2 regions of the Hyphomicrobium nitrativorans NL23 genome follow, and region 1 is predicted to be linked to the other one. Evidence: predicted binding sites of a transcription regulator. Region 1 holds the regulator's gene; the other holds the start of a gene.
What was found. The regulator PhoB, encoded in region 1, activates phosphate uptake and scavenging genes when phosphate is short. The targets are predictions, from matches to a motif close to TGTCATNNANCTGTCAT.

Region 1 (4,484 bases):
GCGCCGAAGAACCTCTTCACCGACACCATCGAGGTCAACATCAACAACCTCGCGGCGGTGCCGTCGATCGTGTTCGGTCTCCTGGGTCTCGCGATCTTCATCAACATGGCGGGCCTGCCCCGCTCGGCGTCCGTCGTCGGCGGCCTCGTGCTGACCCTCATGACGTTGCCGACGATCATCATCGCCACCCGCGCGGCCCTCAAGGCGGTCCCGCCTTCGATCCGCGAGGCGGCCTACGGCGTCGGCGCGTCCAAGATCCAAACCATCACCCACCATGTGCTGCCGCTTGCGGTTCCGGGCATTCTGACGGGCACCATCGTCGGCCTCGCCCAGGCGCTCGGCGAGACGGCACCGCTTCTCATGATCGGCATGGTGGCCTTTGTCGTCGAGTATCCGACCACCCCGCTCGATCCTGCGACCGCATTGCCGGTACAGATCTTCATGTGGGCCACGTCGGCCGAACGAGGCTTCGTCGAGCGCACGTCGGGCGCCGCCCTCATCCTCGTTTTCGTGTTGGTCTGTATGAACCTTCTTGCCGTTATCCTGCGTCGCCGCTTCGAACGCCGCTGGTAGGCCCCTGATACTGGGAGTATGAAAATGCTTATGGAAACAACGAGCGCCACCGTGCAGTCTTCAGCGAATGCGACTGGGCCTAAAATTCTGGCAAAGGACGTCAACGTCTTTTACGGAGAGAAGCAGGCGCTCAAGGACATCAATGTCAACATCCCTGACCGCGGCGTGATGGCCTTCATCGGCCCGTCCGGTTGCGGCAAGTCGACGTTCCTGCGCTGCATCAACCGCATGAACGACACCATTGCGGCCTGCCGCGTCACCGGCAAGATCACCATTGAGGGCGAGGACATCTACGATCCCTCGCTCGACCCCGTGCTGCTTCGTGCCCGCGTCGGCATGGTGTTTCAGAAACCGAACCCGTTCCCGAAGTCGATCTACGAGAACGTGGCCTACGGTCCCCGCATCCACGGCCTCGCGGCCAATAAAGCCGAGCTCGACGACATCGTGGCCAAAAGCCTCGAACGCGCCGGTCTCTGGAAAGAAGTTCGCGACCGCCTCAACGATCCCGGCACCGGCCTCTCCGGCGGCCAGCAGCAGCGCCTTTGCATTGCGCGTGCCGTTGCCGTCGGTCCGGAGGTGATCCTGATGGACGAGCCGTGCTCCGCGCTCGATCCCATCGCGACCGCCAAGGTGGAAGAGCTGATCGACGAGTTGAAGCGTAACTACTGTATCGTCATCGTCACGCACTCGATGCAGCAGGCCGCCCGCGTTTCGCAGCGGACCGCGTTTTTCCACCTCGGCATTCTTGTGGAGGAAGGTGAGACCAACGAAATCTTCACCAACCCGCAGGATCAGCGCACGCAGGATTACATCACCGGGCGCTTCGGCTAATCGCGGCTCCGAAAGGAGCCCACCCGATGACCCGAGATGGGAATGTCCTGCTGAACGGCATTATGGCGCTGCGCAGATCGCTGCGCGCGCCTTCGAAACCCGAACATATCCGCGTGGCCGGAAGGCCCAAAGGAGACGCCATGAACGAGCATATCGTCAAATCCTACGAGGAAGAGCTTGCCCTCCTCGACAAGAAGATCGCGCAGATGGGCGGCCTCGCCGAGCACATCCTGGGCCAGGCGTTTGACGCGCTTGAGCGACGCGACCCCAAGCTCGCCGAGCAGGTCGTGAAGTCGGACCGCCACATCGACGACCTGGAGCGTGACATCGAGGAGCAGGTGATCTCGATGATCGCCCGCCGCCAGCCGCTCGCGGACGACCTTCGTCACGTGATGGCGGCGCTCCGCATCACCGGCGACCTCGAACGCATCGGCGATCTCGCGAAAAACATCGCCAAGCGGGCGCTCGCGATTGCGGACGAATCGCACCCGAAGCCTCTCATGACCGGCCTGCGCCATATGGTGGATCTCGCGCTCCAGCAGCTCAAGGAGGTGCTCGACGCCTACGCCGCACGCGACGCGGAACGCGCCCTTTCCGTATGGCGCTCCGACGAAAGCATCGACTCCATGTACAATTCCCTGTTCCGGGAGCTTCTCACGTACATGATGGAGGATCCGCGTTCCATCGGCCTCTCCACGCATCTCCTGTTCGGCGCCAAGAACATCGAGCGCGTGGGCGACCACACGACGAACATCGCCGAGACGATCCACTTCTTCGTGCGCGGCACCATGATCTCCGACGACCGCCCCAAGGGCGACGACACCAGCTCGACGCTGTTCCCCGCGAGCTGATCCCTGACACAACACAGGTTCTGACATGACGGCAAAAATCCTGCTCATCGAAGACGAGGCCCCTCTCGCTGAAATGCTCCGCTACAATCTGGAAGCGGAAGGCTTCCGCGTCGCGCACGCGGAAACCGGCGAAGAAGCCGAAATCCTCGTGGCGGAAGAGAAACCGGATCTTCTGGTTCTCGATTGGATGCTGCCGGGCACGTCGGGCATCGAGATCTGCCGGCGGATGCGGGCGCGAATGGAAACGCGCTCCATCCCCATCGTCATGCTGACGGCGCGCGGCGAAGAGGGAGACCGCATCCGCGGTCTCTCGACCGGCGCGGACGACTATGTCGTCAAGCCGTTCTCGCTTCCCGAGCTGATGGCGCGCGTGAAGGCGATCCTTCGCCGCGCCGCGCCGGATCGGATGGCGGATGTCCTGCGCTTTGCCGACATCGAGCTGGACCGTCCGGCGCACAAGGTGACGCGCGGGTTGCGCGAAGTGCATCTCGGCCCGACCGAATTTCGCCTGCTCGAATTCCTGATGGAAAGCCCCGGCCGCGTGCTGTCGCGCGCGCAATTGCTGGACGGCGTCTGGGGCCGCGACGCATTTGTTGACGAACGCACCGTGGACGTTCACATCGGACGCCTGCGCAAGGCGCTCATCCGCGGCAAGGAACGCGATCCCATCCGCACCGTTCGCGGCTCCGGCTACGTCTTCGGCGAACGCAACGGCATCTGACGCCTCGCTCCCTGTCATCCCGGCCAAGCGATGGCGAAAGCCAGAGCGCCGAGCCGGGATGACAGGGAGCGGAACCGCACCAGCGCCGATTCCGTCACGCGCCGGCCGCACTCGCGACAAAAACAACGCTTAATCAGAACCCGGATCACGACAGCCCGGGGTTGATCGGTTTCATTCGTAACGCGCTGGCCAGCACACGTATGGTGTCGGCAGCGCCTGTAGAGACAGGTCGACACTCATGGCGTATGCGCCGGAGAAATGGCGCGCGCGCGGATGGTTCGGGCACGCGTCGCGGCTCGGGCTCGTTCCCGACGCGATGGCCCGCGCAGCCCACGCCTTTGGCCCGTATGCGCAGAGCGCCCTGGCCGAACTCAACGCACCCCCGAAAACAGAGACCACGGCCCAGGCTCGCCCCAGGGGCGGCTCGCATGTGCCCGATGGGCTCGGCGCGAGACTCCGCGAGGTAGAGGCCAACCGCCGGACCGAGCCCGCAAAAAAATCTTCGCCGATCTTGGCGCCCAGAAACACGCTTCCCGTCCGCCTGGAAACGAAATCGGCTCGCGCCGAGTCGCCCAATCACGCGATTGAAAGAGTCAAAGCAAATGGAAACGGTTGCAGAAAAATTCTCATCCAATTCCGGAACAGACGGCGCACTCGCCCTCGCTGAGGGCTGGCGCACAGCGATCACAGTCAAGTCTTAGAGCGCCCTGTGCGACACCGTAACGGCTCACGTTGTTCAACACTTGCTTAACCGTCTTGGCGCCTAAATGACGCCATCACGACAACGGCGAGCTACGGGCTTCCGCGGCTCGCAATCAAGGAAGACATACATGCCCCTTCGTCCTTCGGCTCGCGCGAACGGCCCCGTAAAAGACGAGAAGGAGGCCCGCCTGAAAGCGTTTGTCGCGCGCCATCTTGAAGCCCTCCGTGAGCAGGGCGCGCCCGCCGGCAATGTCACCTACCGTCTTCTCGCGCTCTCTGCCGAAAGCCCCGTCGCGTGCGCACTCGAAGCGCTCACCGCTGATCTCGAAGCAGCCGGCGTCGCCCTCGAAATCGTCTTTGTTCGTCACACGAAGCTCGAACCGGCCGCTGCGATGACGCGAGCCGATTGCCGCTTCGCCACCGACATCCGCCTTCTCGACGCACATGAGCAACTCGTGCTCGACGACACCACCGCATGGATCGGCGACTGCATGCGTCGTGATCCCTTGAAGCGCGACGCTTATGAGCTGTTCTGCGATCGCTGCACGACCACCTCCGGCAACGCCCAGCGTTCGTTCGCACACATTTGGAATGCGGCCGGCCCCAAGGGCAGCCTCTCCGCAGCCCCCGCGCCGAGGGGCCCGCGCCCGCCCAACCTGTTCGATCCGTCTCTCCTTGCAGGCAACGACGCAGCACCTCCCCCAGCGCTGCTTCGTCACTGACGCTTCCCTAGGCACCAAACCCCCCTCAGGATGACGTCACGATGAGACGAGATTGGTCGAGGGCCAGGAGAAGTGCGAAGAACG
Region 2 (4,484 bases), 890 kb from region 1:
TCCTGCTCGTGCTCCTGATCGCGCCGCTTCTCGTGCGTCAGGCGCAGGAGCTTTTTCAGGCGCTGCCCGGGACTATCGAAGCCGTGCGCGGTGCCTTCGAGAACGTGGCAGGCCAGCAGCTCGGACAGGACGGAAAGGGCATCGAGAAAGCGTCCGGTGCCGTTGCCGACAACTGGCAAGGGCTCGCTGCGTGGCTTGCGGGATCGCTGTGGACGGGTGGGCTTGCGGTCGTGAACTTTTTCGCGCTCGCGGTCGTGACGCCGGTGGTCGTCTTTTACATCTTGGTGGACTGGCACCGGATGGTCGCCAAGATCGACAGCTGGCTGCCGCGCGATCATGCGCCGACCATTCGCATGCTCGCCCGCGACATGGACCGCTCGGTTTCGGCGTTCGTCCGTGGACAAGGGGCGGTGTGCCTCATCATGGCCGCGTTCTATGGGATCGGCCTCACGCTGACGGGCCTCAACTATGGGCTTCTGATCGGGCTTATGTCCGGCTTCATAACGTTCATTCCCTATGCCGGGGCTGCGCTCGGCCTGCTCACGGCTGCGGGCGTAGCCGTCATGCAGTTCTGGCCTGAACTCGTGCCGATCGCGATCGTGGTCGGTGTGTTCATGGCGGGCCAAGCGCTCGAAGGGCTCGTGTTGACGCCCTACATCATGGGATCGAGCATCGGCGTCCACCCTGTGTGGGTCCTCTTCGCGCTGTTCGTGTTCGGCTATCTGTTCGGGTTCGTCGGTGCGCTTATTGCCGTGCCGCTCGCTGCGGCAGTCGGTGTGCTGATCCGGTTCGCGCTCGATATCTATCTCGACAGCTCGGTCTACAGAGGGACGCAGCCCGCCGCCGTGCCTTCCGCCACCCATGCGCGCGAGGGCCAGCCATGACGGCGGGTGCGCGCAATGCCATGCCAGAACAGCTTGTGCTCGCGCTTCCGGGGCGGCAGGCGCAGGGGGCCGAGGATTTCCTCGTTAGCCGTTCGAATGCGGCGGCTGTGGACTTGATCGACGGATGGCCGAACTGGCAGCTTCCCTCGCAACTCGTCGTCGGGCCCGCGGGCGTCGGCAAGAGCCATCTCGCGAACGTGTGGCGGCTCGCATCGGGCGCGCCGATCGTTCGGGCCGCGGCGCTCACGGAGGCGGCCGTCCCTGCGTTCGAAGACCATTCCCGGCTCGTGGTTGAAGACATCGACCGCGGAATCGGAAACGAGAAAATCCTGTTTCATCTGCTCAATCTCGCGCGAGAGAAGGCGGGGTCGCTGCTCATGACCTCGCGCATTCTTCCGGGAGAGATCGGCCATATTCTGTTGCCGGACCTGCGGTCCCGGCTGCGGGCGACATCGCCCGTCTCGATCGAGCCGCCGGACGAGGCATTGTTGCGCTCCGTGCTGGTCAAGCTGTTCTCGGACCGCCAGCTTCTCGTGGAGCCGCACGTGGTGAGCTACCTCGCGCTGCATATGGAGCGCTCGATGGAAGCGGCCACGCGGCTGGTGGCGGCGTGCGACCGGCTTTCGCTTGCCCAACAGCGGAAAGTCACCCGCGCGGTTGCGGCAGAAGCGCTCGCTCACGAGCGTTCCGAGCCCGACGACGACGAGTTCGCATTGTGAGACCGATGGTTCATGTTTCGGACTGGTAGGGTCCGAAACGATCATGGTCTAGTTTCTGCTCTTGCTGTCATCATACTGTCGCATGACATGCGCCTCTATTCGGTCCCGCCGAATATCGAAGCCCCCCAGGAAAGACACCATGCCCCTCGCAAAAGGAAAGCCGAGACCTGTCAGGAAGACGGATGTGCCTCAGATGGAGGCGCCGACCGGGCCCGATCGCTTCTACAACCGTGAGCTTTCCTGGCTGCAGTTCAACCGGCGGGTGCTGGAGGAGGCTCAGAACAAGAGCCATCCGGTGCTTGAGCGGCTGCGGTTCCTATCTATCTCGGCATCGAACCTCGACGAATTCTATATGGTGCGCGCGGCGGGCATCTACGGCCAGATCGCGGCCGGCGTGACGACGCCATCCCAGGACGGGCTCTCGCCCAAGGACCAGCTTGTTGAGATCAACCGATTCGCCGCACGGCTCGTGGCCGACAAGCAGACGACCTGGAACGAGATCAAGAAGGACATGGCGGCGGCGGGCGTTACGCTGGTGGAGCCCGAGGAATTATCGGATGCGGAGAAGATCTGGCTCGAACGGATGTTCATCAGCCACGTGTTTCCGATCCTGACGCCGATTGCCGTCGATCCTGCGCATCCGTTCCCGTTCATCCCCAACCTGGGCCTCACGATGGCGGTGTGGATGCAGCGGAAGAACGACGCCAAAGGTCTGAGCGCGCTCATTCCCATTCCGGCCCAGCTCGAACGGTTCATTCGTCTCAGCTCGGATGCCACGGGCAAGGAGGGCGAACTGCGCTTCATCCAGCTCGAAGTGCTGATCGGCATGTTCATTTCGGAGCTGTTTCCCGGCTTCGAGGTCAAGAGCCAGGGTGCGTTCCGTGTGCTGCGCGACAGCGACGTCGAGCTGCAGGAGGAAGCCGAAGATCTCGTGCGCTCGTTCGAGACGCTGTTGAAGCGGCGCCGGCGGGGGCATGTGATCCGGCTCGAACTCGACGCGCGAATGCCGGACCGGCTGAAGAAGTTCGTGATCGGCGAACTCGAAGTCGGCGAAGAATCCGTTTTCATCAAGGACGGTCTCCTGGGGCTTTCGGATACGTCGCAGCTCATCGTGGCGGACCGTCCCGACCTCGTGTTCAAGACCTACAATCCGCGCTTTCCGGAGCGTATCCGCGAGTTCAACGGCGATTGTTTCGCGGCCATCAGTTCGAAGGACATCATCGTCCATCACCCTTACGAGAGCTTCGACGTGGTGGTGCAGTTCCTGCGTCAGGCGGTGAACGATCCCAACGTGATGGCGATCAAGTGGACGCTCTATCGCACCGGGCGCGACAGCCCGATCGTGCAAGCGCTCAAGGAAGCGGTCGAAGCGGGCAAGTCCGTGACCGCGGTGGTGGAGCTCAAGGCCCGCTTCGACGAGGCGGCCAACATCCGCTGGGCGCGCGATCTCGAAAAGGCGGGCGTGCACGTCGTGTACGGGTTCATCGAACTCAAGACGCACGCGAAACTCGGGCAGGTCGTGCGCCGGGAGGGCTCGGGCCTCGTAACCTACTGCCATATCGGCACCGGCAACTATCACGCGCAGACGGCGCGAATTTATACGGACCTTTCGTTGTTCACGACGGACCCGTCCATCGCGCGCGATGTGACGCGCGTTCTCAACTTCGTCACCGGCTATGGCGAGCCTGCGCAGCTTGAGCAGATGGCGGCGAGCCCGCACGGTATCCGCAATCGGATCCTCGATCACATCAAACGCGAGATCGGGCATGCGAAGGCGGGCCGGCCGGGCGCTATCTGGATGAAGATGAACTCGCTCGTGGATGCGCAGATCATCGATGCGCTTTACGAGGCCAGCCAGGCGGGTGTCGAAATCGACCTCGTCGTGCGTGGCGTCTGTTGCCTACGTCCCGGAATTCCAGGGTTTTCGGAGAATATCCGCGTCAAGAGCATCATTGGGCGCTTCCTGGAGCACGCACGTATCTACTGTTTCGGCGAAGGCGAGGGCTTGCCCTCGCCCAAGGCCGCCGTATACATCAGCTCGGCCGACATGATGCCCCGCAACCTCGACCGGCGCGTCGAGGCCATGGTGCCGGTCAACAACGCGACGGTTCACGAGCAGGTTCTCGACCAGATCATGGTGGCCAACTTCATGGACAACCAGCAGAGTTGGGAGATCAAACCGGACGGATCGGCGCAACGCATCGCACCCGCCGCTGGGGAAGAGCCGTTCAACGCGCATAAATATTTCATGACCAACCCGTCGCTTTCGGGCCGGGGCAAGGCCGCGGAAGACAACTTTCCTCCGCGATTCGATTTCGTGCAGAAGGATTAGAGCGATTTCATTCCCGCCTTCATTCCTTCCGCTCGATGTGGCCTTTACGCGCTTTCCTTTCATAGCGAGCGCGTGGTCTAAGCGTGCGCGCGATCTGACACGGCGCTAGGCGGAACAAGAAGGTGGGTTTGACGCACGTGTTCGGCGGGAGATCAAAAGCTCCGGAGCTTGAGCCGATCGGCGTCATCGACATCGGGTCGAACTCGGTGCGCCTCGTCGTCTACGACGGGGCGGTGCGCGCGGCGACGCCGATTTTCAACGAGAAGGTGCTTGCCGGGCTCGGCAACTCGATTGCGACGACGCGCCAGCTCGGGCCTGAGAGCGTTCAGCGGGCGCTTGAAGCGCTGACGCGGTTTCGCGCGGTGGCGCGGGTGCTCAAGGTCAAGAACCTGCGCGTGCTGGCGACGGCGGCCGTGCGCGACGCCGAGGACGGATCGCTTTTCATCCAGGAGGCCGAGCGCGTTGCCGGCGTTCGGATCGAGGTGCTCTCGGGCGAGACGGAGGCGAAGCTCGCCGCCTATGGCATTCGCATGGGGTTTCTGGCGCCCG

Region 2: a site for PhoB is predicted at 1,669-1,685, ahead of W911_RS06385 (RNA degradosome polyphosphate kinase). Genes of this name have one in related genera too.

Annotation. Positions count from the first base shown of each region.
Region 1 covers NC_022997.1:487,852-492,335, reverse strand. Annotated here, with positions in the region: gene pstA (phosphate ABC transporter permease PstA) at 1-573, shown strand, start outside; gene pstB (phosphate ABC transporter ATP-binding protein PstB) at 598-1,404, shown strand; gene phoU (phosphate signaling complex protein PhoU) at 1,545-2,255, shown strand; gene phoB (phosphate regulon transcriptional regulator PhoB) at 2,281-2,976, shown strand; gene W911_RS02180 (hypothetical protein) at 3,807-4,400, shown strand.
Region 2 covers NC_022997.1:1,377,838-1,382,321, forward strand. Annotated here, with positions in the region: gene W911_RS06375 (AI-2E family transporter) at 1-884, shown strand, start outside; gene W911_RS06380 (HdaA/DnaA family protein) at 881-1,603, shown strand; gene W911_RS06385 (RNA degradosome polyphosphate kinase) at 1,743-3,935, shown strand; gene W911_RS06390 (Ppx/GppA family phosphatase) at 4,058-4,484, shown strand, end outside.